3 regions of the Pseudoalteromonas sp. Z1A6 genome follow, and region 3 is predicted to be linked to each of the others. Evidence: predicted binding sites of a transcription regulator. Region 3 holds the regulator's gene; each other region holds the start of a gene.
The links. The regulator sigma-54, encoded in region 3, starts transcription at its own class of promoters, with help from an activator protein. The targets are predictions, from matches to a motif close to GTTGGCACGNNNNTNGNNT.
Positions count from the first base shown of each region.

Region 1 (5,137 bases), on a different contig from region 3:
CAGATACAGTTTGAAGTAAAAGAAAAAGAAGACAAAATACAGCAACTAGAGTACGCAAAAGACATTAGTGAGCTACAAGCTAAAGAAGAATATCAACAAAAAATAATTTGGCGACTCAGCGCTGCTATTGCATTTATTTTAGTGATTGCTTCATTATTTTTATTTTATCGGCAAGCTCGACAACGTCAAAAATATCACGATATTTCATTAACAGATTATCTAACAAATTGCCCTAATCGCAGAGGAATAATGCGCGCAGCAGAAGCAAAGCTTGGTGAAGGTAAAATGACGATAGCAATTGTTGACTTAGACTACTTTAAAAAAGTTAACGACCATTTTGGTCACGATGTTGGAGATTTAGTTCTTATTGCCTTTGCAAAAGCTGCAAAAGAAACACTATGTAATGATCATCAGTTTGGTCGTTACGGCGGCGAAGAATGGTTATTTGCACTAAATACGGTTGATGAACGAATAATTCGCGATATATTTAACCGACTCGCCATTAGCTTCGCCAAGCATTGCAGTAATATAGAAGACTTTCCTAGTGATACAAAAATCACCTTTAGTGCAGGGGCCTCTGTAAGTGGCTCTTTAAAAAGCACACTAGATGTTCTTATTAAGCATGCAGATAAATTACTTTATAAAGCAAAAGAAAACGGAAGAAACCAAGTCGTTGTTGATTAAATAAGCACAGCTAAAAGTATTGGCTCATTTACTTGACTAAAGTCCGTCTAAAACCATTTGTTTAATTTTATGTGCTTTTACAAAATGATCTAATTTATGGGTGTGTATCCACCAAGTAGCAGCTTCCATAAGTAGCTCTGGGTCGTCGTTTTTATTAGCAAAAAATGCATAAAAAGAAAGCCCTACATTTTCGCCTTTGCTGGCTATTTTTTTATCGCATACGGTAATTATTTTTGCTCTTAGTTCTTCCCTCATACATACCTTATTTAATTATATTTTTACTATTAAAATACGCTATTTAAAAAACTAACCATTAGCTGTAAAAGGCTTCGATCAACCAAGCCATGATTCTCAAGCTCTTTATTAGGCGTATTTACTTTTGCAGCTTTGCATTCATTATCTAATGTCTCATTTTTACGTGTATCGGTTTCGTATGCAATATCTGCTTGTTCCATACATTTTGCCGAGCCTGCGTAAGGCTTTGCCGCACAAGCGCTTAGTAATAAAAAAAGTGGAATTGCTATCAATAATTGCTTCATAACTAATCCTATTTTTACGCAACTTATTTAATTTAAATTACAGCTGCAAGTTAGCCTATTTACTTTCTACCACCATTACAAAAAATTCAAAAAAGAACGTACCGATAGCATCAAAAAAAGTGTCATTTTTTTCATCCTTTTTAATTTGTGCGCTAATGCATTGATTATAAACTTCTGAGCTTGTTTGAGCGCCATTTCGATCAACCGTTTCAGCCTCTTCAATGCATAAGTTAGGGTCAGAACGTGGGGCAGTACTACAAGCACTTAGTAAAGCGCACAGCAATAATGCGGCGATGGGGCTTTTTGTGTTCATCCTTAAACTATCCTATTAAGTTAACGTGCTACCTGCATTTATACCGATTGGTATTATATGTGGGAGTAATACATATAGATTGTACCTAAATAATGTTGCTACTTTATCACTGCAATAAAATAAACAACCAGTAAATATTTGTAAGGTTCTGTAGGGATTTATACTCACTTCTATAATTGAACTACGTAAAAGCCTGAAATTATTGCATTCATATCACTGTAAAATTTACAGTGATAGCAGCCCAAAAATAAAAAATCAAAATAAAAGCAATAAAATACATCAACTTAATATTTGGCATTTAGTTTGCTAGTTAGTGATATAAGCAAATAAATTGTAAAAGGATTAGTTATGAATATTTTTGAAGCACTACGTCATGACCATGACAAACAACGAGAATTGGTAGATGCGCTTATTCAAACGCACGGCGACACAGAGCAGCGCCACACGCTAATGGACGAGCTAAAAACAGAACTAGAACAACACGCAAAGTTTGAAGAACGTTACTTTTACAACCCACTTATGTTTGATGACTTAACTCATGAAAAAGCGCGCCACAGCGTAGCTGAACATCACGAAATTGATGAATTAATTGAACAACTTGAAGATACCGAAATGAGCTCGTCTGCATGGTTAGTTGCAGCTAAAAAACTGCATCATTTAGTACATCATCATTTAAGTGAAGAAGAACACGAAGTATTTCAATTAGCGGGTAAAGCACTAACCGAAGGGCAAAAACAAAGCTTGGCAAAGCAGTATAATGATGCAATGCACTAATACTTTTTATTTGTGAGTAACTTTACTCACAAATAATTGAACCACCTTATATACACTCCCTTGTGTACTATTGGTTATAAGCCACTTGGCTTATAACCATTTTTTTAAGCCTATATGCTAACTCTTCTCTAGTAAGGGTGCTTCTGTCGGATCAAAAATTCGATACGCCACTAGCTTTAAACCATCGTTAATAAAAAACCACACCAAAGCATATGCCCACACAGCAAGTGCCCATCCCCATCCTAGTGGGGTCATAAACACACCATAAACAGCAATAAGTGTTGCTATAACTTGCGTGCCAAATACGGCGACCATTAATATAGCAGACGGTTTAATAGACCAAAATGGACCTCGGGTACGCGCTAAAAATATAGTCAAATGCCCCGCTACAGAAAGTAATAAGTACATTAATGTTTGAAGATGAGGACGGTCGAGTTCAAATACTTTATCTCCTAAGTAAAATAAACCAAAGGCTGCAATTGGCCCTACAATTCCCAGCACAGATGCAATACCTAAAACGAGCCGCATATTCCATGTCTCGGGCTTATTTTGATAATGCACATTGTCGTATGCAATAGACAAAATGGCGGCATCGTTAAGTAAAGCAAGCATTACAATCATGACTGCTGTTAACGGATAAAAGTTAAAAATTAATATCGCCATTGTCATAAAGAGTAGTACGCGCAGTGTTTCAGCAACCCTGTAAATAGCGTAACTGTTCATGCGTTGAAATATTTTTCGGCTTTCTTTAACTGCATCAATAATAACCGACAAGCCATCGGTCATTAACACAATTGATGCTGCTGAACGCGCTGCATCTGTAGCACCCGATACAGCAATGCCACAGTCAGCTTTTTTAAGTGCTGGCGCATCATTTACGCCATCTCCTGTCATGCCAACAATGTGCCCTCTATGCTGAAGCACATCAATAATATGGTATTTATGCTCAGGGAATACTTGTGCGAATCCGTCAGCACTCTCGATAGAATCATCTAACTGTGTGGCTTGATGATACTCAGTTGCACCAAATCCACTAGCATCAAGAATGTTTGTCCCTAAACCCAGTTTACTTGCAGTTTCGCGCGCAATGGCTACTTGGTCGCCCGTGACCATTTTAACACTCATACCCATTTCTTTTGCATCGGCAATGGTTTGTATTGCTTCTTCACGCGGTGGATCAAAAAGTGGCAATACGCCTATAAATTGCCATTTACCTTGCTCGTCTGTTTTAGCAACCGCTAAAGAGCGAAACCCACGTGCTGCAAATTCATCTATTGATGCCTCAACTTGAGTTTTAACTGCCTCAATATTAGCCGACAAAGCTAAAATAACCTGCGGTGCACCTTTGGTCACTTTAAACGTTTTGCCATCAGCATTTTTAATTAATGCTTCAGTACGTTTGCTCACAGGATCAAATGGCTGAAAATGTTCTATATGATAAGAATCTAGATACTGCTCAGCTTTTACACTTTGTAATACTGCTAAGTCAATCGGATCGTTATTTTCTGAGCGAGATGCTAATGCCGCGTACAATATAACTTGCTCAGCAGAGCCTTTATTTATTGAGTTTTCGATATAAAACGGGTCACCCAACGTTAATAGGTTTTGTGTCAATGTGCCGGTTTTATCAGAACAAAGAATATCAACACCCGCTAGCTCTTCAATTGCAGCTAAACGTGTTACAACCACTTGCTTTTTAGCCAATAAACGAGCGCCTACAGCCATAGTAACTGATAGCACTGTTGGCATTGCAACTGGTATTGCAGCAACAGTTAATACGAGTGCAAACTGTAATGTGGTGATCATTGGATCATCGCGAAACAAAGCAACAATAACTATAAGCAGTACTAAAGCCGCAGCAAGCATTATTAAATAATTACCAATTTTAAGCACCGCACGCTGAAAATGACTTGCAGTTCGCTCCCCTTGTACTAACTGTGCTGTTTTACCAAAAAAGGTATTTGCACCGGTCGCGTATACTATTGCCTCTATTTCACCTTGGCGGATAATAGATCCCGAATAAACAGTTTCACCCGCCGACTTTATAACCGGTAACGACTCACCCGTAAGTGATGATTGATCGACCTCTACTGTATCGCCATCTAACAAACGCGCATCAGCAGGCACTATATCGCCCATACGCATTCTTATAACATCGCCTGGCACAAGGTCACTGGCATTTAAGTTTTGCCATTGAGTATCGCGGCGTACTCTCGCCTTATTTGCTAATTTTGCTTTTAATGCAGCAATTGCATTGCCCGCTTGGTGCTCTTCCCAAAAGCCAACCAATACGTTGGACAACAATAATACAAGAATAATAAAAAAATCAGCCCAGTGTTTAGCAAGTGCTGATAAAATAATAGCGGCCTCGATCATCCACGGTATTGGCCCCCAAAAGTAAGATAAAAATTTGAGTAATAAGTTTGTTTTTTCTTCGACTAGTTCGTTAGGCCCGTATTGTACCAATCTTTGTGTTGCGTCAATTTGGCTTAACCCGTCGGGTGATGTTTTTAGTTTTTCTTGAAATTGTGCTAAATCGAGGTTACTCCATTCATCACTATTTTGATTGTTTGTTGATTTATTTGCTGAACGGTTTGGTGATTGATGTACTGATGAGATTTTGACCTTTTTCATGCAAGCCTTCTATACAACATTGAGTTGAATAATTTTTAAAACCGACTAACCGTATAGCTAACATAAACTAAAGCAGTCGATATTGTTCTTAAAAATGTATTAAATTTGATCTAACGCAATATTGAGACTGAAATAAAATGAAAAATTTATTTTAAAAGGATGACTAAGAAATTGGGTTACGAGGAGAATTGCC
Region 1 covers NZ_WTKW01000273.1:56-5,192, forward strand. Annotated here, with positions in the region: partial or broken gene GQR46_RS15160 (GGDEF domain-containing protein) at 1-684, shown strand, start outside; gene GQR46_RS15165 (DUF6500 family protein) at 721-939, opposite strand; gene GQR46_RS15170 (hypothetical protein) at 969-1,223, opposite strand; gene GQR46_RS15175 (hypothetical protein) at 1,279-1,536, opposite strand; gene GQR46_RS15180 (hemerythrin domain-containing protein) at 1,885-2,310, shown strand; gene GQR46_RS15185 (plasma-membrane proton-efflux P-type ATPase) at 2,428-4,944, opposite strand.
Region 1: a site for sigma-54 is predicted at 1,827-1,845, ahead of GQR46_RS15180 (hemerythrin domain-containing protein). Genes of this name have one in related genera too.

Region 2 (7,807 bases), on a different contig from region 3:
TTGTGGTATAACCTCACCGTTTAGTAAGGTTTTTTGTTTACTAGAATGGTACTCGTCAAATGCTTCCATTGGCTTAATATAATCACGACTTTTACGCTTAAATGTTTCACTATCGGCAAACGTCCAACCAGTAAATACGCGTGCAAAACCCTCTATTTCTACCTGTCCGTAAGTGGCAATGGTATTACCTTGTGCATCAAGCTTGGCGCTGCCATCTAGATTTAGTTCTTCAAGGCCAATAGTAAATAACTGCATTACTTCACGTGCGTAATTTTCGTCTGGGCGAATATTAAGTGTATCGTCTGCTTTTTCGTTACCCAAATGGCTTAAATAAGTTCCCATAATAGGCGAAAGCGTGACATCTTCGAGTAAGTCACGATAATTACCAAAGGCATGCTTTAGTAATAAATCGTAATAAGTGATCATGCCCTCAGGTTGCCCTCTTAAGGCACTGTTCTCATCCGACACCACTAATATTTCACTTAACGCAAATGCAACACGTTGACGGAGTTGATCGTCACTTTGCATTACTGCTTTCCACCATGCATCTATGCGGCTTATGTATTTAAAGTCGTCATCGTCATTTAGCTTTACTAAATAATCACGGTGATAATTAATAGGTAGCGCTATTTGTTTATCAAGCCATTGCTGCTCGCTTAAACCTTGTGCGTTTTGTATTTCACTAAGCTTAGGCCCCATTGTTGCTTGGTGTAGTAACCGTGCGGCGCTAATCTCATCCATATTATTGCGCGCTATAAAGCTCAGCGTTTTTACACTGCTTGCTCCTTCATTGTCGGTTGCTGTGACCGAAAAAGCGTAATTAACAGGCTTATAACTTTGCGCATTTAGCAGTGTTACTGAGGTGGTTACTGCCTCTAAAGGCCCGCTAATTAGTTCAGGCCCTTGCGTTTGTTGCCATACAACCGATGTAATAGTGCCGTCTTTATCACTGGCTGTTGCTGTTAGCTCAATTGTTTGGCCCTTACTTAATTCACTAGGAATATCAGCGACTGACAAAATGGGGATTTTATTTCCGTTAACGGTTGGCGTATCATCTGAGCCTGAACCACCGCAAGCGCTTAGTATAAAAACCGAGCTTGCGATCAGAGCAAATTTATAATGCATGTAAAGTCGTCATCATTTGTTAATTAAAGTACGTTAGTGTGTACCGAGTTTGATGCATTTATTGAAACACAAAATTTACAATTTAACTCTTTATTTTTTGTAACCGAATCATGAACGCCCCATTAATAATGCACTAGCTGCAGGGGTAAACAGCCAGAGCTTTATTATTTATGAAAACAGAAATTCGCTATTGTTTTGAATCTTCACAAGTTGCTAACCGGTTTTTACACGAGCTGAAAGACTGGCCGGTTAACGATGTAAAAACACGACTTTTTAATGGCGGCGATAGTGTAAAAGTGACATACGAATACGACGAAAGTGGTTTTGATTACACCTTAGCCGAGCTCGACGACCTAGCAGAAAAGCATGGCGGAAAAGAAGTTTAAATTAAGTAATAACAATAACTAAAGGCAATCTAATGAAAAATAAAGTGTTAAGTTTATTTACAGTAATATATTTAGCTTTTAGCTTATTAAGCCATGCTGAACCGATTAAAACAAAACCTTTTAGTATTGGTGAAACCTTTACCTTTAAATCAACCACGCTTGAGCAGCAACGCACTATAAATGTTTACTTGCCTAATAGTTATGAGCAATCAAGCGATAAGCGTTACCCTGTTATTTACTTACTCGATGGCTCAAAAGATGAAGACTTTATTCATATTGCAGGACTCGTACAGTTTGCCTCTTTTTCGTGGATAAATCATATACCCGAAGCCATTGTTGTGGGTATAGAAAATATCGACCGCAAACACGATTTTACATCACCGAGTAATAACGCTCTCGATTTAAAAGGTTTACCAACGCATGGTGGCTCAAAAAAGTTCATTAGTTTTATAAACGACGAACTACGCCCACTGATCAATAAAACTTACCATACCAACTCAACAAACACTTTAATTGGTCAGTCGTTAGGCGGCCTATTAGCTACCGATATTTTGTTTAATCACCCTGCAATGTTTAATCATTACGTAATAATTAGCCCAAGCCTATGGTGGGCCGATAATGAATTACTAAATGGCCCTTTTGAGCCAACTACCTTTCCTCAATCGGTTTATATTGGAGTGGGTAAAGAAGGTGAGCTAATGGAAGGTTTAGCAAAGCAATTACATAAAAAAGTAGCGCCTATTCTTAGTAGTAAAAGCCAAGTACAATTTGGCTATTTTGAAAACCTAGATCACACTGAAACACTACATTTAGCGGTATACGATGCTTTTAAAAAAATGAACTATCATCCCGAATAGTTAAGTATGAATAGTTAAATATAAATAACTTCATATATAAAAACGCCAATAATGCACTGCATCATTGGCGTAAAACTATATTGTAACTAACAAAATAAAATTACTCTTCTACAGAAAACTCTACTTTTGATGAAGATGAACTCGCAAGATCCAATACTTCATAATAATTTAAACCATCTATTTTTTTGCCAATAATAAAGTAATTCATTTCGCCCATCATGGTCGGGTCGCCCATAATATCTTCTACGCCTTGCACATCAGAAAATTGAATTGAGATTAAGGCACCTAAAAAGTGCATTGAATCTTGAGGTTTTAATGTCTTTAAAACTTTATTAACTCCCATTTGAGTTGATTCAGGCGTGGAGCCATCAAACCTAAAATCACTTTTTGTACTAGTGCATGCACTAAGCATCAATATTGATAATGCGATAAGTAAATGTTTCATAAATATATCCTTATTAGTTATTCGTGGTACTTGCGGATCATCGCCACTTTGCCGTTTTCAATTTCGATTACTTCCATCATTACTGATGTATATTCTATTGGCTGCTTATTTTGCGGATGAATACCTTTTACAAAGTTTTTATAACGAATAGCAAAGCCTGTATCGTTAAACACAAATGTATTAAGCAGTGTGCTTTCAAACAACGTGTGCGCACCTAAGTAAAAGCTCATGCCTTTGCGCATTTGCTTTTTACCATCAGGAGTACGTGAGTCATCGGGTTGATACGGAATATGCTGATTACCAATATCATCAGTTAACAATGCAAGGTAAGCCTCGAGCTCTTTAGTACCTGCGTTAGGTGCTTGTGTAGCGGTCATTGTTTTATAGTACTGCTGCGCAAACGCATTTAAGTCGAGTGGCTTTTCTGCATACGCCGAAAAAGCAGTTACCAAAGCCAAACCTAACGTTAAAAGTAGCCTCATTACTTATTCCCTGTAGTTAAAAATATTGATTTATTTACAGGTACACTATATTAATGCGCTCAATAATAAAACAAGTAACTTTAAGTAATTAATACCAATTGCATTAAATTAATGTTCATTATAGCGCTAAGAAAATAGCGTAATAACAAGGCAAAAATTACGACATATAGTTGTTCTATATGAATAATTTTTAACGCAGTGAGTGCGCTATTTAATACGATAAAATGATCATGTTTTTAATAAAATTGGTATAAAATCTACATTTTGCTCTTTACTCTATTCGTTGCAACGCTGTTGGCTGGGTCGTCTGGCCAAAAATGCTTAGGGTAACGACCTTTCATTTCCTTTTGCACATCGCGGTAACTGCTAGCCCAAAAGTGGGCTAAATCTTGAGTAAGTTGCAATGAGCGTTTACCTGGCGATAGCAGCTCCATAAGCAGTGGCAGTTTACCGTTGGCAAGCATAGGCGTACTGGTCAAGCCGTAAACTTCTTGCATACGCACGCTTAGCTTTGCGGGGCCATCAAGCTGGTATTCAATTTTTATATTTGAGCCACTTGGCACCGTTAAGCGCAGTGGTAACAGTGCTTTTAAAGCTGTTTGTTGTTGCCAATCAAAACAGTTTTGTAATGCTTCAAAGTAGTTAAACTTTTTAAGCTGCGTGAGCGTTTTAATATCTTCTAAAAACACGCTTAGCCACTGCGCTGCATTTTGAATGAGTTGTTGCTCATTTGTTTTTGGGAATTTATCGGGTAATAAATTACTTGCTAAGCTCATACGTATCAGCAATTGCTGCGCATCAGGTTGCTCGTTAAATAATGCAAAACCGTGTTTAGCAAATAAGTTTAGCCACGCTTTAGCACGCTCGCTCTTATCTAGTTTTTGTTTACTAGGCTGGCTGCTGAGCGTTATAGCCCCGAGCTTTACTTCATCTTGATGAATAAAGCGCGCTGATTTTTCATCAAACTCACAACGAGTAAGTTCACTAAATAAATGCGGTAAAAATTCTTGTAACTCAAATGGGTTAAGCGCGGTGGCTGCAAATATACGCCCTCCTTTGTGCCCGCCCATGGTTGCTATAGCTAAGTAATCGTCGTTGTGCCAGTAATCGGCATTTAACTCAGCACCTGCACCATTGGCAAGTAGGTAACCATTACCGCGTTTTTTAGCGATGCGATCGGGGTACGCCAATGCCACTAGCAAACTAATATAATGCGTATTTAATTCGCTGTTTTCGTCTTTTACTTTTAAGCGGCTTTGCCAATATTTTAACTGCTGTTTAAATACCGGATGCGGACGTTGCTGTTGGCTATGCAACGCTAAACTCAACTCGTTTGCACTGTTTACTCGGCTCTCAAGTAATGCCACTAAATAAATAGCGAGCCTAAAAATACCAGGGAGTTGGTCATCAAGTATTTGTGCTTTTAGTAGCATATGCGCCAAACGAATATCAGCACCAAAACCTAACATTTTACTGCCAAGCGGTGTGAGCTTACCCTTGCTATCAATAGCTTCTAGCATGTTGAGCAGGTTACTTGCTTGCTCGCATTGTTGCTCAGTAGGCTTATCAAGTAGGGTTAGCTCATCAATACTGGCTCCCCACTGCTTTGCCTCAAGCATAAGTTGGCTTATGTCTGATGTGAGTATTTCGGGATTGTCGTGGCTATTACGTCGCTCAAAGGTTTGCTTTGAGCCAATTCGATAAACAATGCCCGGCTCTATTCGCCCTGCACGTCCTGCTCGCTGCACAGCAGAAGAGCGCGATATACTTTGTGTTGTGAGCTCTGTGACCCCTGTTTTTAAATTAAAGGTCGCTGCACGGCGCTTGCCGCTGTCAATTACAATGCGTATGCCTTCAATAGTTAAACTGGTTTCGGCTACATTGGTGGTAAGCACTACTTTGCGCATACCGTTTGGTGCAGGAGCAATAGCGGCTTGCTGATTAGCTTTATCTTGCTCGCCAAATAGCGTTGCTACAGTGCAGTTACTGGGTAAATCGCTAAGTGCTTGCTGCACCCGTAGTATTTCAAATTGCCCGGGTAAAAATACCAATGCACTGCCTGTTTGCTCATTAAGCGCTTGTTTTATTATGCTAGGAATTGCATCAAGCCAGCGGCTTTCATCTTTTATGGGTATGTAGACTTCGTCTATTGGGTAACTGCGACCGCTCGATTGAATTACAGGGCAATCAAAAAACGCAGTGTAACGCTCAGTATCTAGCGTTGCCGACATAAGCATGATGGTTAAGTCTTCACGCAGTGCACTTTGGGTCTCGAGCGCAAAGGCAAGTGAGGTATCGGCTGCAATTGAACGTTCATGAAATTCATCAAATATAAGTAAATCTATATCGCTTAATTCGGGGTCGTTTTGCAGCATGCGTGTAAGCATGCCTTCGGTTACTATTTCAAGGCGCGTATTAGCGCTGACTTTACTCTCGCCCCTAATCCGCAAACCTACACTTTGCCCAACACTCTCGTTTTGGCACTTTGCTAAGTAACTGGCAATATTGCGCGCGGCTAAACGGCGTGGCTCTAGCATTACAATGTGTTTAAAATGCCCGTCGCGCATAAGTTGTAGTGGTAACCACGTAGACTTACCAGCACCAGGCGGCGCTTGTAATAACGTAATAGGATTACTTTGTAATGTAGTAACGAGTTGTTGATATATGTCTTGAACCGGCAGCACAGCTATTTACCCTAAATTGCTTTGCAGGCATTGTAACAAAAAACCAAAGCCTAGCTGCGGTTGATATTTATTAATAATTGCTATTAGCTACCCGACACCATTCTAATTCGATCTGCAGGCACTCGTAATTGATCCATTAAGTAAATTTTAAATGAGGCTTCGTAAGGTTGCTCATCAACCGCTTTTTGCATGCATAAAAGCCATGCATCACTTTGCTCAATTCCTACATGTAAATGTTTATGCGCTTGAGGAATGTTAATACTGCCAAAATGTTCAGCGTATAATTTAGGACCACCTAACCAGCCCGACAAAAAGTAAGCGAGCTTTTTACGTGATGCTGATAAATCTTTTGAATGCATACTCCTTATATTTTCAGCCTCTTTTAAAGCGTCCATATTATCGTAAAACGCATTCACCAATTGTGTAATACCTGCTAACTCACCTGCCATTTTGTATGAGCAGTCATCCACTCCGTATTCACACGTTTTTGTATTCATAACTCACTCAGGTTAACTACTTTGTTTAATACCTGCATATTAGCTTAAAACAAAAATTTAAGAATGAGTTACATCAAAGCGGCGTAACTTATGTCAGCAATAATTACAGGCTGCTATGTATATTTTTTAATAAATAGCGCAATATTAAAAACAAAATCGCTCAACATAAAAATATAACCAACTGATAATAAAAACAATAAAACCATTATTATTCCTTGGTACAAGGCTTGCTACTTTATAACTGACAGTTAATTCACTAACCTAAAGTAAGGATAAACTTATGAACAGCGATCGTATCGAAGGTAATTGGAAAGAACTTAAAGGTAAGGCTCAACAAAAATGGGGCGATCTTACCAACGACGATTTAGATAAAATTGAAGGTAGCCGTACAGAGCTAGTTGGTAAAATTCAGCAGCAATACGGTAAATCTAAAGAAGAAGCAGAGCGTGAAGTTGATGAGTTTGAAAAAGGTCGTTAAACCGCGTTAACCGCTTTTAAAAAAACCGCCATTTGGCGGTTTTTTTGTTTAAGCTGTAGGTTATTTAGCTACGCTTTTAATTGGTTACCAATCGGTAACTGCCTAATGCGCTTTCCGCATGCTGCAAAAATAGCATTACATAATGCTGGCGCATAAACTGGTGTAGATGGCTCACCTACCCCTGCTGGTGGTGCATCGCTTTGTACAATTTCAACGTCAATCTCAAGCGGTGAGTCGCTCATACGCGGTACGCGATAATCATGAAAGTTACTTTGCTGCACGCGGCCTTTATCAAAGGTAATACCGTCACTAATTGCAGTGGTAATACCGTAAATAGAGCCACCTTGGGTTTGATTTTTAACGGTGTCGGTATTTACAACCGTGCCCGCATCAATGGCAACCCACGATTTAATTACTTTTAAATCGCCAGTATCCGACACTTCTACTTCAACTACTGTCGCTACGTAAGTTAAAAAGCTTCTATGCGCTGCTATACCTAAACCTCGCCCTTTAGGTAGTTCTCGACCCCATTTACTCATGTCAGCTACTTTTTCAATAACATGGCGCAGTCTGCCAATATCTAAAGGATAAACCGCTTTATCGCCGCCATAATTATCGTATGTGGCATTTTGCTCAGTTACATCAAGGATTCGGCTTGGACCTATCGTTTCTAATAAATAGTCTTTTTGGTCGCGACCGGCTTTGTGCGCTGCTTCGCCAATAAATGACTGAATAGCAAAGGCATGAAAAATATTTGATACAGAACGCATCCAACCAATTCGTGCTTTGGCTTGCGCATCACCGTTTTCTAACTTCATGTTAGGTGTGTTAATTGGGTTGTCGGTAAACCCTA
Region 2 covers NZ_WTKW01000078.1:2,139-9,945, reverse strand. Annotated here, with positions in the region: gene GQR46_RS07180 (DUF1800 domain-containing protein) at 1-1,125, opposite strand, end outside; gene GQR46_RS07175 (hypothetical protein) at 1,296-1,511, shown strand; gene GQR46_RS07170 (alpha/beta hydrolase-fold protein) at 1,544-2,368, shown strand; gene GQR46_RS07165 (hypothetical protein) at 2,469-2,813, opposite strand; gene GQR46_RS07160 (nuclear transport factor 2 family protein) at 2,831-3,295, opposite strand; gene hrpB (ATP-dependent helicase HrpB) at 3,553-5,979, opposite strand; gene GQR46_RS07150 (group II truncated hemoglobin) at 6,063-6,476, opposite strand; gene GQR46_RS07145 (CsbD family protein) at 6,757-6,954, shown strand; gene GQR46_RS07140 (molybdopterin cofactor-binding domain-containing protein) at 7,023-7,807, opposite strand, start outside.
Region 2: a site for sigma-54 is predicted at 6,691-6,709, ahead of GQR46_RS07145 (CsbD family protein). Genes of this name have one in related genera too.

Region 3 (7,807 bases):
AGCATGTAAAGCTTGCTCAGAATCAGGGCCTTTACATACAACTTTAACTTCTTTGCCTTGGCTACTTTCAAGTAACATGAGTGCAAGTACGCTATCGCCTGCGGCTTCTTTGTCATCTTGAAATAATGTAATTGTAGCATCAAACTGCACTGCCAATTGGGCAAGTACGGTGGCTGCTCTGGCGTGTAATCCTAATTTGTTTTTTATTAAAAAAGTGTCTTCACAATGCATAAGTTACTCTACCTAAGCTGAACAGGTGATTATTCAGCTATATTATTTTTCTTGTTCGCGATGGCGAATTTTTACATTGGGGTGTGTCATTGCAAAACTTTCACCAATAGTTTGCGCTAAATATACAGAGCGATGTTGACCGCCCGTACACCCAATGGCAATGGTCAAATAACTGCGGTTATTTCTCTCTAAGTGCGGCAACCACGTTTGTACAAATGTTTGAATTTGCCATGTGAACTTTTGCACAATACTATGACTAGCCAAATAATCTTTAACAGGTTGATCTAACCCATTTAAAGGCTTTAATTCAGGCTCCCAATGAGGGTTTGGTAAAAAGCGTGCATCAAATACATAGTCTGCTTCTTTTGGGATACCGTGTTTAAAACCAAACGATTCAAACGTGACAATAAGTTGCTTATCTTTTTTACCTAAAATCTTTTCACGAATAGATTCAGCAAGTTGATGAACGCTTAAATCAGTTGTATCTATCATAAAGTCGGCGCGGGTGATTAATACATCAAGTAATTCTTTTTCTTTTTTGATGGCTAAATCAAGAGGCAACGAGTCAATTGATAGTGGGTGTAATCTACGAGTTTCAGAAAAACGTTTGATCAATGTTTGATCGTCGCTATCTAAATAAAATAACGTAGGTTTTGCAAAGCCAGGCAAGTATTCAAGAATATCGTTAAATTCATCTTGTTGTTTAGGGATGTTACGCACATCAATGCTAACAGCAATTTTATCATAGCTATCAGACACACTGCGAACTAATGAAGGAAGCAAGTTAACTGGAATATTATCTACGCAATAATAACCTAAATCTTCTACAACGCGTAAAGCAACCGACTTTCCAGAACCAGAACGGCCGCTTATGATAATTAACTCCATTTATCACCCTTTAATAAAACTACGATTGATCAACAATAACTTGGTAAAGTTCAGCATCTGATTTTGCACTACGTAACTGCTTACAAAAATCTTTGTTATTGAGTCTATCAGCAATGGTAGCTAGAGTCTTTAAGTGCTGCTGGTTATCTCCATCTGGTACGATGAGTGCGACGAAAATATCAACAGGGCGGTTATCTATAGCATCAAAATTTATTGGCGTTTCGCTAACGAGCACTAAAGCCAAAGGCTCTTCTGCACCGCTCATTCTTCCGTGAGGAATCGCAATGCCACGCCCTATACCTGTACTACCCAATTTCTCTCTACTCATTAAAGCAGTTAGAATGTCTTGTTGCGGTAGGTATGGAAGTTTAGCGTGAGCAAGTTCGCTAATGAACTCTAAAATCCTTTTTTTGCTATTAAAAAGGACCGCAGCTTTGCTGCAGTCCTGGCATATAAGTGAGCTTAATTTCATCATATTAGTGTCGAGCAAGCTTCTCTTTGTGTTTAATTACTTGGCGATCTAGCTTGTCGATCAACGAGTCAATGGCGGCATACATATCTTGATGTTCTGTAGAGGCAAAGAGTTCGGCGCCACTTACGTGTATTGTCGCTTCTGCTTTTTGATTTAGTTTTTCTACATCAAGAATGACATGAACATTATTAATATGATCAGAGTGTCTTTCTAGCTTCGCAAATTTGGTATTAATATAGTCTCTTAGTGAATCGGTTAATTCTACGTGACGACCAGTTAAGTTTAGTTGCATAAGCATTACCCTCTTTTTTTTGCGTCTTAAATCAAACTTTTACGCTGATTTGACGGTGGAATAGCCAGAGATTCGCGGTATTTTGCGATTGTACGTCTCGCTACTTTAATTCCTTGCTCAGCCAATATATCCGCTATTTTGCTATCACTCAATGGTTTTGCTGAGTTTTCTGCTGCGATTAATTTTCGGATAAGCGCACGGATTGCTGTAGATGAACATTCACCACCGTTTTCGGTGCTTACATGGCTTGAGAAAAAATATTTAAGCTCAAATATACCACGGGGTGTGTGCATATACTTTTGGGTTGTTACGCGCGAAATTGTTGATTCGTGCATTTCTACCATTTCAGCAACATCATTTAAAACCATTGGTTTCATGGCTTCAGGACCGTGTTCAAAAAAGCCTTGTTGTTGCTTAACAATACAATTTGTTACTTTTAATAGCGTGTCGTTTCTACTTTCTAAGCTTTTAATAAACCATTTAGCTTCTTGTAAATGCGAGCGAATAAACTGGCTGTCACCACTGGATTTTACAGTGCGAGACATTGCAGCGTATTGGCTATTAACACGAATTTTAGGCATGCTATCTGGGTTTAACTCAACAACCCAGCGGCCTTTAATTTTTTTAACTGACACATCAGGAATAACATACTCAGACTCTTCTCTTACAATAGTATCTGCAGGCTTAGGGCTAAGAGTATGTATTAATGTCATTACTTCTTTAAGCTCTTCTTCTTTGAGCTTAGTCTTCTTCATTAATGTACGATAGTCACGAGCTGCTAATAAATCAATATGCTCGGTTAAAATCATTTTCGTTTCATTAATGTAAGGTGTTTCTTTATCAAACTGGTTAAGTTGAATACATAAACACTCTTGTAAACTACGTGCAGCAATACCGACAGGATCAAACAGTTGGATGCGCTTTAATACTGCTTCAATTTCATCAAGTTCAACTTCGTTATCTTCTTCGTTTTCTTGATTAAAGCTTTCTAAAATTTCTTCGCAGCTTAGTGTTAAAATGCCTGAATCATCGACGGCTTCTACAATAGCAATAGCAATGGCTTCATCGGTAGGGCTAAATGGCGTTAGTTGTAATTGCCACATTAAATACTCATGAAGCGTTTCAGTAGAGGCGCCTTGGTATATTGATTCGTCTTCAGGCATTGGACCTGATGATGCTGCAGGGGCGGCACTCATGTACTCATCCCAACTAACATCCATAGCCATGTCGTCACTTAGCGTGTCTTTTGCAAGTGCTTCACCACTATCTTGTTCGTATTCGCTTGGAGCATCATCGGCAGATGCGCTAACAGTTATGTCATCTGTATCTGCTTTTTGCTCGTTTTTACCTGCAGCGTCTTCGGAATAGTCTGGTTCTTCAACCTCTAATAGCGGGTTGCTGTCGAGAGCTTCTTGTATTTCTTGCTGGAGATCCAATGTACTGAGTTGCAACAAACGAATAGCCTGTTGCAGCTGTGGAGTCATTGTAAGTTGCTGGCCCATGCGCAGCTGTAGTGATTGCCTCATGTATCTCTAACAATCCTTTTATGTTGTTATAATTAATACTAGCAGATGCTTAAAGACATGGCGTAAATGTTACAGCCTAAATTGCTCGCCTAAGTAAACATCGCGTACTGTTTTATCATTTAATACGTGTTCTGGAGTACCTGATGCAATCAGCTCCCCATGAGAAACAATGTAGGCTTTTTCACAAACATCAAGGGTTTCTCTTACGTTATGATCGGTAATTAATACACCAATCCCACGATTTTTAAGATGTTCTATTATTTTCTTTATGTCTAATACCGAAATCGGGTCAACACCTGCAAATGGTTCATCCAGTAATATAAATTTAGGATCTGCTGCCAGCGCACGTGCTATTTCAACACGACGACGTTCGCCACCCGACAATGCCATACCTTGGCTATCACGAATGTGTTGTATGCTAAATTCATCTAATAATTTATCGAGAGTGTCTTCTCTAGCTTGTTTATTTAACTCTTTGCGCGTTTCTAAAATGGCCATTAAGTTTTGATAAACAGTCAGCTTTCTGAATATTGAAGACTCTTGCGGTAAGTAGCCAATGCCTAATCTAGCACGACTATGCATAGGTAAAAGAGTAATATCGTTATCGTCTATCGATATTTTACCTTTGTCGCTAGGTACAAGTCCTACTATCATATAAAACGTGGTAGTTTTACCTGCGCCGTTAGGGCCAAGTAAGCCAACAATACTGCCAGCTTTGACTTCAAGGCCGACGTTTTTTACAACTTCACGGCCTTTATAGCTCTTTGCTAATAGCTCTGCTTTTAATGTGCTCATGGTTGACCTTTGTCGCTTTTTTTACTTTTTTTAGTCTCGATTGGTACTAAAATTGTGTGAACGCGGTCAGTTGAGTTTTCATCTTTTTCGGCACTGATTAGCTGCTGCTCTATATCGTAGGTAATGCTTTTAGCATTTATTTTTTGTCCCGCTTGCGATACTTGTGCATTACCAACAAGCGTTAAAAAACGCTTAGATACATCATAACGTACTTCGTCAGCACTGGCGCTCATAGTCGTGCCATCTGATTGCTTTTCTTCAAAGTGCGCAGGGCTACCTGTAGCAATTAATAATTGTTTATTATCGCCAAGTTCATCGCGTTTATGTACTTCTAAGCGGTCGGCTGTGATACGGCGGTTACCGTGAATAATTTCAACGTTTTTTTCAAAAATCCCGACATTAGCTTTTAATTGACCTTCTTGCTTATCGGCGCTTATTGAAATTTGATTTGCAGCCGGTTGCGTGTTTTGCTCTGCAGCACTACTATTAAACGCTAGTATAAGTGTAGGAATAATAAGTGATTTTAATATTTTATTGGTCATAATATATGGTTCGCGTATGGTTAATTAGTTTTATCACTTCGGTTTTTAAGTCGGCTTCTAGGCCTTTACCAGTGATTTTTAAATTGGGTCCAGTGATGATAACGGGTTGCTCCGAACGCATTGTTAATAGCTTTATATCTACCTGAATATTATCAGCATTGATTTTGTCTATCATGGCGTTATCGGTTAAGTTTTTGGCAACCACATTGCCTTCTAAAATTAATTGTTTGTCTTCGTATAATGTTGCTTCGTCTGCATTTATTTGCCACGTTTGCTTTTCGTTATATAAAGTAAAAATAGGTTTTTCAAAAAACGTAAAACCTAATTGTTGATATAGCTCCATTTTAGCCGCAGTGACTTTGTGGCTAATTTTACCTTGTTCGTCATAGGCTGTTTGTTTGAGTTCTATGGCTATGTAATCAGGCTTGGCAATAACTTCAGGCTCAGTCTGAGGCACAATATTTGTTTGTGTAAAATAAGGGTACCAAAGCCAAACCATACAGCTAATGAATAAAACGCTTAATATTATGCGCGCTGCATTCATGAACTAGTGCCTTGTGTAGTCAATGCTTTACCATTTTCAAGCATAAGTAAGTCGGTGAGCTCTCTTACTGCACCAAAGCCGCCAGGCATTTGCGTTACATAGTGTGATAAACGTTTAATAAGTGGATGGGCATCATTTACTGCAACAGCAAAGCCGACTAATTCCATAACGGGCATGTCAGGACCATCATCACCTATATAAGCAATTTGTTCATCGCTAAGGTTGAGTTTGTCTTTTAGCTCTTGATAGGCAATGAGCTTATTTTCTTGGCCTTGATAAATATGCTGTACGGTTAAGCTGCTCATACGTTGTTGCACTATTTGTGAATGACGACCAGTAATTACAGCCACTTCAAAGCCACTGTTTATAAGCGCTTTAATGCCAAAACCATCTTTTGTATTAAATGCTTTTAGCTCTTCACCTTGATTACCAAGATAAATACGGCCATCAGAAAATACACCATCAATATCGCATATAAGTAGCTTTACTTTTTTAGCGCGTGCTTTTGCATCATCGCTCAGCGGTTGATAGAGTTCTTCAAATTGCATTTATAACACTCCTGCTTTTAATAGGTCTTGCATGTTTAATGCGCCAATAGGTTGGTTTTTATCATTGACGACGATTAAGCCATTTATACGTTTGTGTTCCATAATATTAAGCGCTTCAGCAGCCAAAATATCTTGTGTAGCCGTAGTACATGACTTAGTCATAACAACATCTATTTGTGTTGTATGAATATCAATTCTTTGCTCTAAAATACGACGCAAATCGCCATCGGTAAATAATCCCACGAGCTGCTGATCTTCATCAACAATGGCTGTCATACCTAGCCCTTTAGCAGACATTTCAATAAGGGCGTCTTTAACTGTTTGTGAAACGCTAATAATAGGTGTATTTGCGCCGCTGTGCATAACATCTTTTAAAGTAAGTAATAAGCGCTTGCCTAAACTACCACCTGGGTGAGATAACGCGAAGTCATCAGCTGTAAACCCGCGAGCTTCTAATAATGCAACTGCCATGGCATCGCCCATCGCAAGCGTTGCAGTGGTACTTGATGTAGGAGCTAGACCCAATGAACAGGCTTCTTTTTCTACTTTAATACACACATGTACATTAGCAAGGGTCGCCATGGTTGATTGCGTATTGCCAGTCATCGATATCATTTTGGCACCAAGTCGTTTTAAAACCGGAATGATATTTAAAACTTCGCTGGTCTCCCCTGAATTAGAAATAAGCATAACCACGTCATTTTTAGTGATCATACCTAAATCACCATGACTTGCTTCACCAGGGTGAACAAAAAATGCTGGACTGCCAGTGCTTGCAAGGGTTGCCGCTATTTTATTGCCAATATGACCTGATTTACCCATACCAATGACAATAATACGGCCTTCGCAGTCGTACATTAATTGGCACGCGTTATGAAAATTTTCATCTACATATTGTGCAATATCACTAAGTGCTTGGCGTTCAACATCTAAAACGCGAAGGCCTTGTTCAATAAAATTTAGCGTTGCCATCATTTACCCTACTTGACTAAAAATATACCCTTGGTAACCCAAAAACGCTATTAGCAATAAGCCGCCTTCTACTCTATTGATACGTTGGGTGCCTCTAAAGTTCAATGACATAATAATTAGGGCAAGTGTTGCGCCAATCATAATTAATACGTCTCGGCTTACTAATGATGGGTCAATGGCAGAAGGGTTAATAATACCGGCAAGTGGTAATACCGCTAGAATATTAAATATGTTTGAGCCAACAATATTACCTAGTGCTAAATCATCTTCATTTTTAAGTACACCTGCAACCGAAGCGGCAAGTTCTGGCAAGCTAGTACCAATGGCAATAATCGTTAAACCAATTACTAGGTCGCTTAAGCCGAAGTATTTAGCAATATCGACAGCCGAACCTATTAAAAAATGAGAGCTAACAGGTAGGAGTATCATGCCGACAACTAACCAAAATACCGCTTTTTTCGTAGGTACATCGTTTGGTACATCGTCGCAGGCTTCTGAGACAAATGGGTCATCTTGGTTTTTTGCACGCATAGATACAATAATTAACCCACCGATGAATACGATAAAGCCAACCAAAAGTGCAACACCTTCATTAAATGAAAAGTAGTTATCTGAAAACACATACCAAGTAGCTAAAGATACGAGCATCACTAATGGCATTTCACGTTTTAATGTACTTGATGAAACTGAAAGAGGGCGAAATAAAGCTGTGATACCTAACACAAGTAAAATGTTTGTAATATTAGAACCAACAGCATTACCAACTGCTGTGTCGGTTTTATTAGCCAAAGCGGCAGAGGCTGAAACCATCATTTCGGGTGCTGAAGAGCCCATAGCTACCACGGTTAAACCAACAATAAGTGTAGGTACACCAAAGTTTTTAGCAAGAGCCGCAGCGCCATAAACAAACCTGTCTGCACTCCAAACAAGAGCTGCAAAACCAAGAATTAAAATAACAAACGAGGTAACCATTGTGTTAAGCCAGTTATACAAAATA
Region 3 covers NZ_WTKW01000033.1:9,520-17,326, reverse strand. Annotated here, with positions in the region: gene GQR46_RS03825 (HPr family phosphocarrier protein) at 1-231, opposite strand, end outside; gene rapZ (RNase adapter RapZ) at 274-1,119, opposite strand; gene ptsN (PTS IIA-like nitrogen regulatory protein PtsN) at 1,139-1,591, opposite strand; gene hpf (ribosome hibernation promoting factor) at 1,596-1,883, opposite strand; gene GQR46_RS03805 (RNA polymerase factor sigma-54) at 1,910-3,409, opposite strand; gene lptB (LPS export ABC transporter ATP-binding protein) at 3,479-4,204, opposite strand; gene lptA (lipopolysaccharide transport periplasmic protein LptA) at 4,201-4,746, opposite strand; gene lptC (LPS export ABC transporter periplasmic protein LptC) at 4,736-5,290, opposite strand; gene kdsC (3-deoxy-manno-octulosonate-8-phosphatase KdsC) at 5,287-5,838, opposite strand; gene GQR46_RS03780 (KpsF/GutQ family sugar-phosphate isomerase) at 5,839-6,810, opposite strand; gene GQR46_RS03775 (calcium/sodium antiporter) at 6,814-7,782, opposite strand.